Regions from separate parts of the Brucella pituitosa genome, predicted to be linked through region 2. Evidence: predicted binding sites of a transcription regulator. Region 2 holds the regulator's gene; the other holds the start of a gene.

Region 1 (5,699 bases), 720 kb from region 2:
GCATAAGCGTTGAAGAAGCGCATCATGACAGTTTCAGCATCGATGGGCGCTTTGCTCAGGGCATACCGCTTGATAGCGGCAATCTGGCCATCAGGGCCCGCGATGTTTTAAAGCAATATGCAGGTCGCGATCTCACGCCCGTTGCAATACATCTTGAAAAGAACCTGCCAGTAGCTTCTGGCATCGGCGGCGGCTCAAGCGACGCAGCAGCAACACTTCTTGCGCTCAATGAAATCTGGCAGCTTGGTCTCGACTTAGACACACTGACGGAACTTGGCCTCAAGCTCGGTGCTGACCTTCCTATGTGTTTGCATGGCGCGGCTGTTGGCACTCCACTCGTTGCGCGCGGCATTGGTGAACACCTGACTACGGTCGCGCAAATACCCCCTCTTCCCTTGCTGCTTGTTAATGATGGCACGGCCGTTGCCACGCCCGATGTCTTCAGGGCATTGACAAAGCGCGACAACCCTTCCCTCCCGTCGCCTTCAGAAAGCGGCATAGAAACAATCTGCGCCTACCTCGGCTCAACCCGCAACGATCTCCTGCCAGCAGCCCTGACGCTTGCTCCACAAATCGAGAATAAGCTCGATCTATTGCGTATGCAGGGCGCACTTTTTGCGCAGATGTCGGGCTCGGGTGCGACGTGCTTTGCCATCTTCAAAGACCGGCAAAGTGCAGATGATGCGGCTTCCAAAATTCAGGCGCAAAAGCCTGACTGGTTTGTGGTTTCCACCCAAACAACGGCATCGTAATTCCGGCGTCAGATAGCCATTTTTCGGCCTCATACTGTTCACATATACTTGAATAAATCGTGTCATATTGGGCATTCAGCCCGCCTCAAGGCTTTATTGTTCACACCTTGCGATACATTCTGTGAACCATATGCTGTCTAGGCGCTGCCGATGGAAAGGCCTATCTCTTGCTCATCGAAACGACGAACACACCGTCGCTTCACACAAACCAAGGAGATAGAAAATGAAAAAGTTTGCTCTTGCTGCCGTAGCCGTCGCCCTTAGCGCCGGTGCAGCACTCGCTGAAAATCCACATGTTGGTGAACCTGCCGATCTTTATGCAAATGATCGCACGCCAGTTGCAACCCAGCAGGTTGATAACACTGCAACCGCTTCCATCGGCCAGTCGTCGTTCCAGGATGGTTCGGCTCATCGCTTCGGTGATGCATCGCCTTCGAGCTTCCAGAACTAATATCGGCGGAAGCAGGTCCAATACAAAAAGGCGAAGTCTCTTCAGGCTCCGCCTTTTGTTGTTTGTGGGGGTATAATGATTTGCGGCAACCGAACAGGCTTCAACTGGCGCGGTAAGCCTTCCAGCTCAAGCCCATTCGATGGCAACGAGCCAAGCGCTTCAAGCCTCACGAGCAAACCAGAGTCCAAAGATGGCTTGCGTGCAAAGAGTTTGCCCAGCAATCCCAAACGCGCCTCTTGCTGCAAAGTAAACCTGGCCGGACCCCAACTTTCTCCCATGTGGCGACGCACAGCTTCTTCCCAGCCGTCTGCCAATATTGCCCCGGGTTGCAAAATCAACAGCCACTCCGTTCGTAACGCATCAAGCGCCTCGGTCAGCTCATCCTCGTTATAAAGAGCACAGCCTGCTCCTTCTGCCACCAGCCTTGTCTCATCGGTCGAGCCTTGATCGACCACAACAACGCGACGCAAAAGCCCTTCGACCACTGCTGGCACCAATGCCGACAACGTGTTCGCCAAAAGCTTTTCAGAATTTAGAGTGACGATAAGAACGGAAAGCATGATCCGTTCTATATCAAGACCTCGTGATCGAAAAGCTGTCTTCCTGTATGTTCTTGCTTTGTTCCTTTCTTTGCGATAGGAATAGATTCATCAACAAGAGAGTCGGTTATGGAAATCATCCAGCAGGCAGATAAAGCAGCATTCGGAACAGGGCGCGCGGAACACGCCAATGCGCTCGTGAGCGAGGCAGGCCTGCGCATTGACCATTCACGTCGTCGCGGGCGCGGCGCTGGCATCAATCCCACAGGGCGATTTGAACCCACCACACGACATGAATTTGACGATGGATGGGAGACGCTTGAAGACCTTCCACCCTTCAAGACAGATGTTCAGGTTGAAAAGCCGCGTACCATCATCACACGCAATGATTCACCTGACATCAGCTTTGATCGGTCCATCAATCCCTATCGCGGTTGTGAGCATGGCTGCATCTATTGCTTTGCGCGGCCAACGCATAGCTATATGGGGCTCTCGGCGGGCCTTGATTTCGAAGCCCGGCTATTCGCCAAGCCCGATGCGCCACGCTTGCTTGAACGGGAACTGGCAAAGCCCGGTTATCAGCCAAAGACCATAGCCATTGGCACCAATACCGACCCTTATCAGCCTATAGAGAGAAAATGGCGCGTCATGCGCGAGGTTCTCGAAGTACTGGAAGCTGCCAACCATCCGGTAGGCATCGTGACCAAGTCGGCACTGGTGGTGCGCGATATAGATATATTGAGCCGCATGGCAGAAAAGGGCCTTGCAAAGGTCGCGCTTTCAGTCACCACGCTTGACGCCAATCTTGCCCGCACGATGGAGCCACGCGCATCGACGCCGACCCTGCGCTTGCAGGCTATTCGTAAGCTCACTGATGCTGGCATTCCGACCAATGTGATGATGGGGCCGATCATTCCCGGCATCAACGATCATGAAATTGAGCGCATTCTGGATGCCGCCTATGCGCAAGGCGCACGCGAAGCAGGCTACGTCCTCTTGCGTCTGCCGTTGGAAGTAGCGCCTTTGTTCAAAGACTGGCTCTTGCGCAACTATCCCGATCGTTATCGCCATGTCATGTCGCTTGTGCGTTCCATGCGTGATGGCAAGGATTATGATGCCGAATGGGGCAAGCGCATGCGTGGAACTGGGCCTTATGCCTGGCAGATCGGTCGCCGCTTTGAGATTGCCGCACGCAAGCTCGGCTTCAATTCCAGACGGCTTCATCTTCGGACAGATCTGTTTGAGCCGGTCGAAAAGGGTGGCAAGCAGCTTTCGCTTTTTTAAGTTTGCGCGCTCACCGTCTCGAACGCGAGCAGTTTGCATGAGTTACGCGTTGCGTATTCAATCCCCGTCTGATGTCCATTTCAGACGGAAGGTCCCTGCTTTTACGCCACCTTCCTCGGCAGGGACCTTGCGGAGAACCAGAAGCAATGCGAGCATTGCCGCCAAATGAAACGCTTGTCTTCTGATTCTCCGCTCCTTTTTGACATCCCGCTCGCACCGGACTTCTCGGAAGAGAAGAAACATCTGGCGCGCGGACTTCTTCATATTGCAGGCATCGACGAAGCAGGTCGTGGGCCTTTGGCCGGTCCTGTGGTGGCGGCGGCTGTGGTGCTTGATCCCAATGATTTGCCTGAAGGACTGGATGACTCCAAGCGGCTTAAGGCTGCCAAACGCGACGCCCTCTACGAAATCATTCTTGCCAAGGCATTGACCGTCTCAGTCGCGAGCTTAAGTGCGCGCAGCATTGACGCCAGCGACATTCGAAAGGCCGCGCTTGAGGCCATGCGTCGCTCATTTATGGGGCTTACCCTCAAACCTTGCCATGCGTTAATCGATGGACGCGATGTACCGCCCGGCTTGACCTGCCCCGGCTCTGCTTTGGTGAAAGGCGATCAGCGCTCAATTTCCATCGCTGCCGCCTCCATCGTGGCTAAGGTCACGCGTGATCGCATGATGGTCCGGGCAGGCAATGCCCATCCTCCCTACGGACTGGAAGTTCATGCGGGTTACGGAACCGTCAAGCATCGGACTGCCATTGAGACAGACGGCCCTGTACCCGGCATTCATCGCTACACATTCGCACCGATCAAAGGGCGCTTTTCCTGCTAACACTTCGGTCTGAACCGAAGCATGTGCGAGCAGCGGACTGCTAGAGAGCAGTACAACCGCTTAAACATGCAGGAAAAGATGAGCCATAAAACCAATATCGTCGTCGAACTAGGATTGCTGTTGTTACTGGCCGCTCTTTGGGGTGCATCCTACAGCTTCATTAAAATCGGCGTGACTACGATCCCACCTATTACCCTCATCGCCGCCAGAACCTTGATCGCAGGATTGATATTAATTGTCATAATCAGGCTGCGCGGTCTGAGGCTGCCAACCGACGTGCTGACCTGGAAATACTTTCTGGTTCAGGCCTGCCTGAACAGCGTCGTACCATTCACCGCAATTGCATGGGCGGAACAGACGACGGAAGCAGGCCTTGCTGCAATCCTCAACTCAACAACACCGATCTTTACATTTCTCATCACGCTTCTGATCACACGCCACGAAGCTGTAACCAGCCGCAGGCTATTCGGCGTTGCAGCAGGCCTTGCGGGCACCTGCCTCATTATAGGTGTGCAGGCGCTTACCGGATTGGGCAATGAATTATGGGCGCAGCTCGCAATTATCGCTGCCACCATCTGCTACGCAGGCGCCGCAATCTTTGGCCGGAATTTCAAAAGTCTTGATCCGATGCTGCCAGCCGCAGGCTCTCTCATCAGTGGCGCGATTATTCTGATCCCATTGAGCCTCATCATCGACCAACCATGGACTCTGACACCCAGCGCTAACTCAGTATTCGCATTGCTCGGCCTTGCGGTGTTTTCAACGGCGGCTGCTTTCACAATCTATTTTCGGCTCATCCACACATTGGGGTCTGTTGGCACCACAGCGCAAGCCTACCTCCGCGTTCCCATTGGTGTCGGTATCGGTGCGATCTTTCTCGGAGAGAGGCTGACATCAACTGCGTGGCTGGGTCTGGCTTTCGTCATCATAGGTGTCATCGCGATGACGCTGCCACCGAAACAGGAACCCTGAAATTTGGTAGGCTCCCCAAATACCATAAACAAAAAACGCCGCCCTTTTGAGGCGGCGTTTTCAAAATTCAATGACTACTGCAGTTAGTTCAGATTGCTCTTAACCTGACCAAGCGCATCCTTGAACAGGGTGCCTGCAACCTTGGCGTCAACCTTGTCAGCAACGATCTTGCCAGCAGCAGCGACAGCCAAATCAACAGCCGAAGCACGGACTGCATTGATTGCATCGGTTTCAGCGGTTGCAATCTTCTGCTCAGCAAGCTTGTTGCGACGAACAACATATTCCTCGGTCGCACGCTTGGCATCTTCAAGAAGAGCCTTTGCTTCGCGCTCTGCAGCAGCGACAATGTCGCCAGCTTCTTTTTCCGCTTCCTTGCGCTTGCGATGATATTCAGCAAGAAGCTGCTGGGCTTCTTCGCGCAGGGTGCGGGCTTCTTCGAGTTCCTTCTTGATGTTTTCGGCGCGCTCATCGAGCGAGCGACCGATCATGCCCGGAACCTTCAGGTAAACAATCAGTGCAATGAAGAGAAGAAGAGCAATAAATGCCCAAAATGTTGAATCCATTTTCGTCTCCTCAGGCGTTTGCGGTTTTGACTGCTGCGGTCACGTCAGCCTTGTCGGCCTTGGTTCCCAGAAGCTGTTCAACAATCGCAGACGTGGTTTCTTCGGCGATAGTACCGACATCGCTCATGGCCTTGGCCTTGATTGCGGCGATACGTTCTTCCGCTTCAGCAAGCTTGCTCTCAAGAGCAGCTTCCGCAGTGGCACGTTCGGCCTCTGCTTCGCCCTTGCCTTTTTCGTGAGCAGCTTCAGCAATCGAAGCGGCCTTGGTGCGCGCAGCAGCCAGTTCCTGCTCGTAAGCAGCAATGGCGTT
Region 2 (5,699 bases):
AAGATGGCGGTGCTGCCTGCCTTTCCGTACTGACCGATACGCCATCTTTTCAGGGTGCACCGGAATTTCTGACAGCTGCACGCAATGCATGCTCATTGCCCGCGCTACGCAAGGATTTCCTGTTCGATACCTATCAGGTCTATGAAGCGCGCAGTTGGGGTGCAGACTGCATTCTTATCATTCTTGCAAGTGTTGATGACGATCTTGCCAAGGCGCTTGAAGAAACCGCTTTCGAGCTCGGCATGGATACATTGATTGAAGTCCATGATGAAGAGGAAACGGAACGCGCACTCAAGCTTTCGTCGCGTCTCGTCGGCGTCAACAATCGCAACCTGCGTACATTTGAAGTCGACCTTGCGGTTTCCGAGCGGCTCGCAAAGATGGTGCCTTCGGATCGTCTGCTGGTCGGCGAAAGCGGCATCTTCACCCATGATGATTGTCTGCGTCTCGAAAAGTCGAATATCGGCACATTCCTCATCGGCGAAAGCCTGATGCGCAAAGAAGATGTTGCGTCTGCAACCCGCGAACTTCTGACCGGCAAGGCCTGAGATATGGCGGCCAAGCTCACCCATATCGACCAGACCGGCGCTGCCCACATGGTCGATGTCGGCGACAAGGCTGAAACCGAGCGTCAGGCCACAGCTGAAGGTGCTGTCAGGATGCAGCCCGAAACGCTGGCGCTCATTCTGGAAGGCAATGCAACCAAGGGTGACGTTATCGGTGCCGCGCGTCTCGCTGGTATCATGGCTGCGAAGAAAACGGCTGATCTTATCCCGCTTTGCCACCCGCTGATGCTGACCAGAGTGTCGGTCGATATCGAGCCTGATCAGATGCTTCCCGGTTTGCGTGTTCGTGCCACGGCAAAGCTTAAAGGCCGTACCGGCGTAGAAATGGAAGCACTGACTGCCGTATCCGTCACCTGCCTGACCATTTATGACATGGCGAAGGCTGTCGATCGCCATATGGAGATCACCGACATCCGCGTTTCGGCAAAAAGCGGCGGCAAGTCAGGTGACTGGAAAGCCTGATATCCAGACGAGAGGAAACCATATGTCCCTTCTCCCGGTCGATGAAGCCCTTGCCCGCATCCTGAGCACCGCCGAGCCGCATGATTTTGAGCAGGTTGCACTTGCTTCCGCAGGCGGCCGCGTTGTTGCTGAGCAGGTCATAGCAAAACTACGCCAACCACCATTCGATTGTTCGGCCATGGACGGCTATGCGCTCATCGCGCCTCAGAACATCGAATATCCGATTGAGCTTACAGTGATCGGCGAATCGGCAGCGGGTAAGCGATTTGATGGCCAGCTCAACGAAGGCGAAGCCGTGCGCATCTTCACAGGCGCACCCATACCGGTCGGCGCTGACTGCATCGTCATTCAGGAAGACACCGAACGTTCCGGTGACAAGCTGACAGTCCAACATGGGCTTGATAAAGGCCGTCACATCCGCCGCGCGGGTCTCGACTTTGCACCCGGTGACACCGTTCTTCCAGTTGGGCGGGAACTTGACGCCCCGGCACTGTCTCTTGCCGCTGCCAGCGGCAATGCAATGATTTCCGTTTTCAGGCAGCCCCGAATTGCCATTCTCGCCACTGGCGATGAACTCGTCCCGCCCGGAGCACTCCCCGGTCCTGATCAGATTGTAGCCTCCAATAGTTTGGGAATAGCTGAAATTGTGCGCCGCGCAGGTGGCAAGCCCGAAGACATGGGCATTATCGTTGACGATCCGACAAAGATCGAATCAGCGATCAGCCAGGTGCTCGACGATGGCATCGATATTCTCGTCACTATCGGCGGCGCGTCCGTTGGTGATCGTGATTACGTGCATGGCGCGTTGAAGAACTGCGGTGTCGATCTCGATTTCTGGAAAATCGCCATGCGTCCCGGTAAACCGTTGATGTATGGTCGCAAGAGCATTTCAGGCAAAACGGTCCACGTCATCGGCCTGCCAGGCAACCCCGTTTCCAGCCTTGTTTGCAGCCTCGTATTTCTACGCCCATTGGTAGCCAAACTATCCGGCACGGATCTGACTGCAGATATTCGTCCCGCAAAGCTTGGTCAGGCAATGAATGCGAATGATCACCGGCGCGATTTTGTTCGGGCAACAGTCGAACAGGATGCTGACGGAACATTGATCGCAACGCCTTTTCCTATCCAGGATTCATCAATGCTTTCCGCCTTGGTTCGATCCGATGCGCTGCTGGTCAGAGATGAAAACGCACCCGCTTCATTGACCGGTGACGCCTGCATAATATTGATGCTGTAACGAACGCATCCAATTCCGCCAGTCCGTTAATCATTTTAAAACCATTGCAGAACAAGACTGGAACATATAGTGTTCGTTCTGGTTTTGTTTTTATTTGATTCTGGTCTGGAGGGTGTAGCGCATGTTGACCCGTAAACAGCACGAGCTTCTGCTGTTCATTCATGAACGTCTGAAAGAGACGGGCATTCCTCCGTCTTTCGACGAGATGAAAGAGGCTCTTGATTTAGCCTCGAAATCGGGCATTCATCGGCTCATCACAGCGCTGGAAGAACGCGGCTTCATCCGCAGGCTTCCAAATCGCGCCCGCGCACTGGAAGTGCTCCGTTTGCCGGATTCCATTGCTCCCGGACTGAATTCGCAAAAGAAATTTGCGCCAAGCGTTATCGAAGGCAGTCTCGGCAAGGCGCCACCTGCCCCTACGCCTATTCGCCCAGCTCCGGCGACTGCGAATGACGATGTATCGACCATGGTGTCCATCCCTGTGATGGGACGTATCGCTGCTGGTGTACCAATCTCGGCGATCCAGAATCAGACCCATTCGCTCAGCCTTCCGCCAGAAATGATTGGCGCAGGCGAACACTACGCGCTTGAGGTCAAGGGCGATTCGATGATCGAAGCCGGAATTTTCGATGGTGATACTGTCATCATCAAGCGCGGCGACACAGCCAATCCAGGTGAAATCATCGTTGCTCTGGTGGATGACGAAGAAGCGACACTGAAACGTTTCCGCCGCAAAGGCGCTTCCATTGCGCTCGAAGCTGCAAATCCAGCCTATGAGACGCGGATATTCGGTCCTGACCGAGTTCGTGTTCAGGGCAAGCTGATCGGTTTGATCCGGCGCTATTAGAGCGCATCCCGAAAAGTGTGAAACGGTTTTCGGACAAAGATGCGCTTTAAAAAAATATTTAGAGCGCCGATCTGATCCAATCAGATCGGCGCTCTAAATCATTGCGAGAGATCAGAGCCTGTCGCATTTTCTGTTCCGGCTTTCTTCTTGTATTCCCGATCGGGCAGACCGCGCGCTGCTCGTGAGTAGAGGCGATAGAGATGCCAGGGGCGTGTGGGCGCATCGACGGAAAAGTCCAGTTTGTCCGCATAGTCTTCGATATTGCGAGGCATTGCAGGCGCGAAACGATAAGTCTCGCGCTCGCTGACCGGCTCTCGCTCCGGAGACTTTGCCTGAACCATTTTGTCTGCGCTTAGTTTTTGCCCTAACCTTATTTCAAGAGTTCCTTTTAGGGCCAGTTCCTGCCTGTCAACGACGAGCGAGCCTGACCGCTCACAGCTTAGTTTTTTTCCGGCAATAGCAAGAACAACAATATCGCCTACATTACAGGCAATCTCGCGCATATCTTCCTGCGCAGTATAGGCCAGCATTCGACCATCCCTGAGAGGAATGGTACAGAGCCCATCTTCGCAGAGAAAAGCACGCTCATCAGCGGCAACCGATTGTTTCTTCACTATGTGCGGAGGAACAAAGGCTTCAACCAGATAGGCCGTCTGCCAGTTCTGCGCTGTGAACTGCGGTGGCCTGTTGCGGTTAACCGCGAAATTGCCATCAGATAGTCGCACGGCCACAAACTTGGCATCTTCGCTGATAAGGATATCCGGCATCGGCATCCGTATGAAAGCGATCAGACCCATCACAATAAATGGAAGCGCCATTAACCGCAGTCGCGTTGTGAACGTAACCGCAACGACAAGAGCTACCGTCCAGAGGATGAGCGTTGCGACCGGCATGACACCGGGATTACCGTCGGGTGAAAGGCTGGCAACAAACTCAGCAATGTGTCGCACGAGCAAAACGCCAAATCCCATGACTTGCAATGGCAACCAATCAAGTTGCAGCGGCATCAACAACAGGCTCAAAACTGCGAATGGCATTACCAGTATCGAAATGACCGGCAAGGCCAGCACATTGCCGACAAGGCCCAAAGGGGCGGTGTTGTTGAAATGATAAGCCGCAAAAATCCCGCTGGCCACCCCTGCTACAATGGACGTCGCAGCCGTGGCTATTGCTGGCATAAATATTTTTGACAAAGGCCCACGCGATGAGGCTTGGCGATTCTCTGCGCCTGACTGTCTTATGGCTTTTCTTTCACTCCACCAGGCGAAAGCCGCGATCAGCCCTGCTGTCGCCGAGAACGACATTTGGAAGCTTGGGCCCAATATCTCGTGCGGGGAGATTGCGATCATCGCAATTGCTGAAATCGCCAGATTACGCATGCTGATCGCCGCTCTGTCAGCCAGAAGCGCGCAAAGCATTACGGCAATCATCACGTAGCTGCGCTGTGCCGCCACATCGGCCCCAGACATAGCAAGATAGAACGTACAACTGAGCAACGAAAGAAAAGCTGCATATTTCTTAACCGAATATCGTGCGCTGAATGCCGGAAACAGGGCAAACAACGACCGCAACGACATCATGACCACCCCGGCTGCCAACACCATATGCAGGCCTGAAATCGACAAGATATGCGCGAGCCCAGCCTTGCGCAGATGTTCATTGGTCTCTTCACTGATCCCTGCCCGCTCACCTGCGATCAGTGCGGCCGCAACGCTGCCGTCTTCACCGGACAGCACCTCTGCAATCCGCTCGGAAACATGTACGCGTAACTGGGCGATAGAGCCGGAAATTTTGGCAACTATGTCGCTCGGCCCGGGCACTTCCACACTCTTCGGCGTCCCCAGAAAAAAGCCATTTGCACCGATACCGCCAAAATAAGCGTGAAAGCCAAAATCGTAGTTTCCCGGTCGTACCGGGCCTGATGCCACACGCAGACGTGCAAAACCGTTCAGGCCACTCCCAATCGTCGTTTGCGCCGGAATATCACGCGCAGTAATCCGGATGCGCTGTGGGGCAAAACGAAGCTTGGGCCTCTGCGTTTCAATAAGGTCGAGCGTGACGCGCCAGCTACCATTATCCCGATATTCGAGAGCGACAACCCGACCCGTAACGCGGGTTGCCACTTCAGAGCCAAGCATCTGGGTTCCACGTCGCTCCGTTTCGATCTTTCCCGCAATCATTCCCAGCTGGAGTGCTATCACGAGCGTCAATAGCTGTGACGGCAGGAAATGCCCACGAGACAGAAGACGAATAAAGACGGATACCCCAAGAACCGAAGTAAGTTGCAGCCATGCAGGTTCGACCGACACTGTGAAATAGATAATTGCCCCGATACCCATAAAGATAGGAAACAGCAGGAAAAGCATTCCTCTGCCGATTTCCCGCGTCATGGCTGCAGCAAAACTCTGCCGGACAACAGACGCCAGTTCCTTCAGCCGCTCGGATGCTGTTCGTTGTTTTAGTGGCAGTACTGGCGGCGGATCTTCTGTTGGTTTATAAGGCGGCCATGGTTCGGGTAGTAAGGAACGTGCAAGACCGCCGGGCATGTCTTTGACGAACGCCCGTTCATTGATCTCCCGCGTTTCGC

The links. Region 2 encodes LexA, which represses DNA repair genes until DNA is damaged. Its sites were predicted from a motif close to TGTTCNNNNTGTGTTCNG; they were not measured.
Positions count from the first base shown of each region.
Region 1: ACSME1_RS09305 (PA0069 family radical SAM protein) is a predicted target of LexA. The motif match lies at 1,812-1,829, and genes of this name have one in related genera.

Region 1 covers NZ_OZ264092.1:1,944,218-1,949,916, reverse strand. Annotated here, with positions in the region: gene ACSME1_RS09320 (4-(cytidine 5'-diphospho)-2-C-methyl-D-erythritol kinase) at 1-752, shown strand, start outside; gene ACSME1_RS09315 (hypothetical protein) at 976-1,203, shown strand; gene ACSME1_RS09310 (glycosyltransferase) at 1,245-1,763, opposite strand; gene ACSME1_RS09305 (PA0069 family radical SAM protein) at 1,872-3,026, shown strand; gene ACSME1_RS09300 (ribonuclease HII) at 3,192-3,854, shown strand; gene ACSME1_RS09295 (DMT family transporter) at 3,933-4,826, shown strand; gene ACSME1_RS09290 (F0F1 ATP synthase subunit B) at 4,910-5,389, opposite strand; gene ACSME1_RS09285 (F0F1 ATP synthase subunit B) at 5,400-5,699, opposite strand, start outside.
Region 2 covers NZ_OZ264092.1:315,312-321,010, forward strand. Annotated here, with positions in the region: gene trpC (indole-3-glycerol phosphate synthase TrpC) at 1-548, shown strand, start outside; gene moaC (cyclic pyranopterin monophosphate synthase MoaC) at 552-1,028, shown strand; gene ACSME1_RS01495 (molybdopterin molybdotransferase MoeA) at 1,051-2,265, shown strand; gene lexA (transcriptional repressor LexA) at 2,387-3,112, shown strand; gene ACSME1_RS01505 (ComEC/Rec2 family competence protein) at 3,211-5,699, opposite strand, start outside.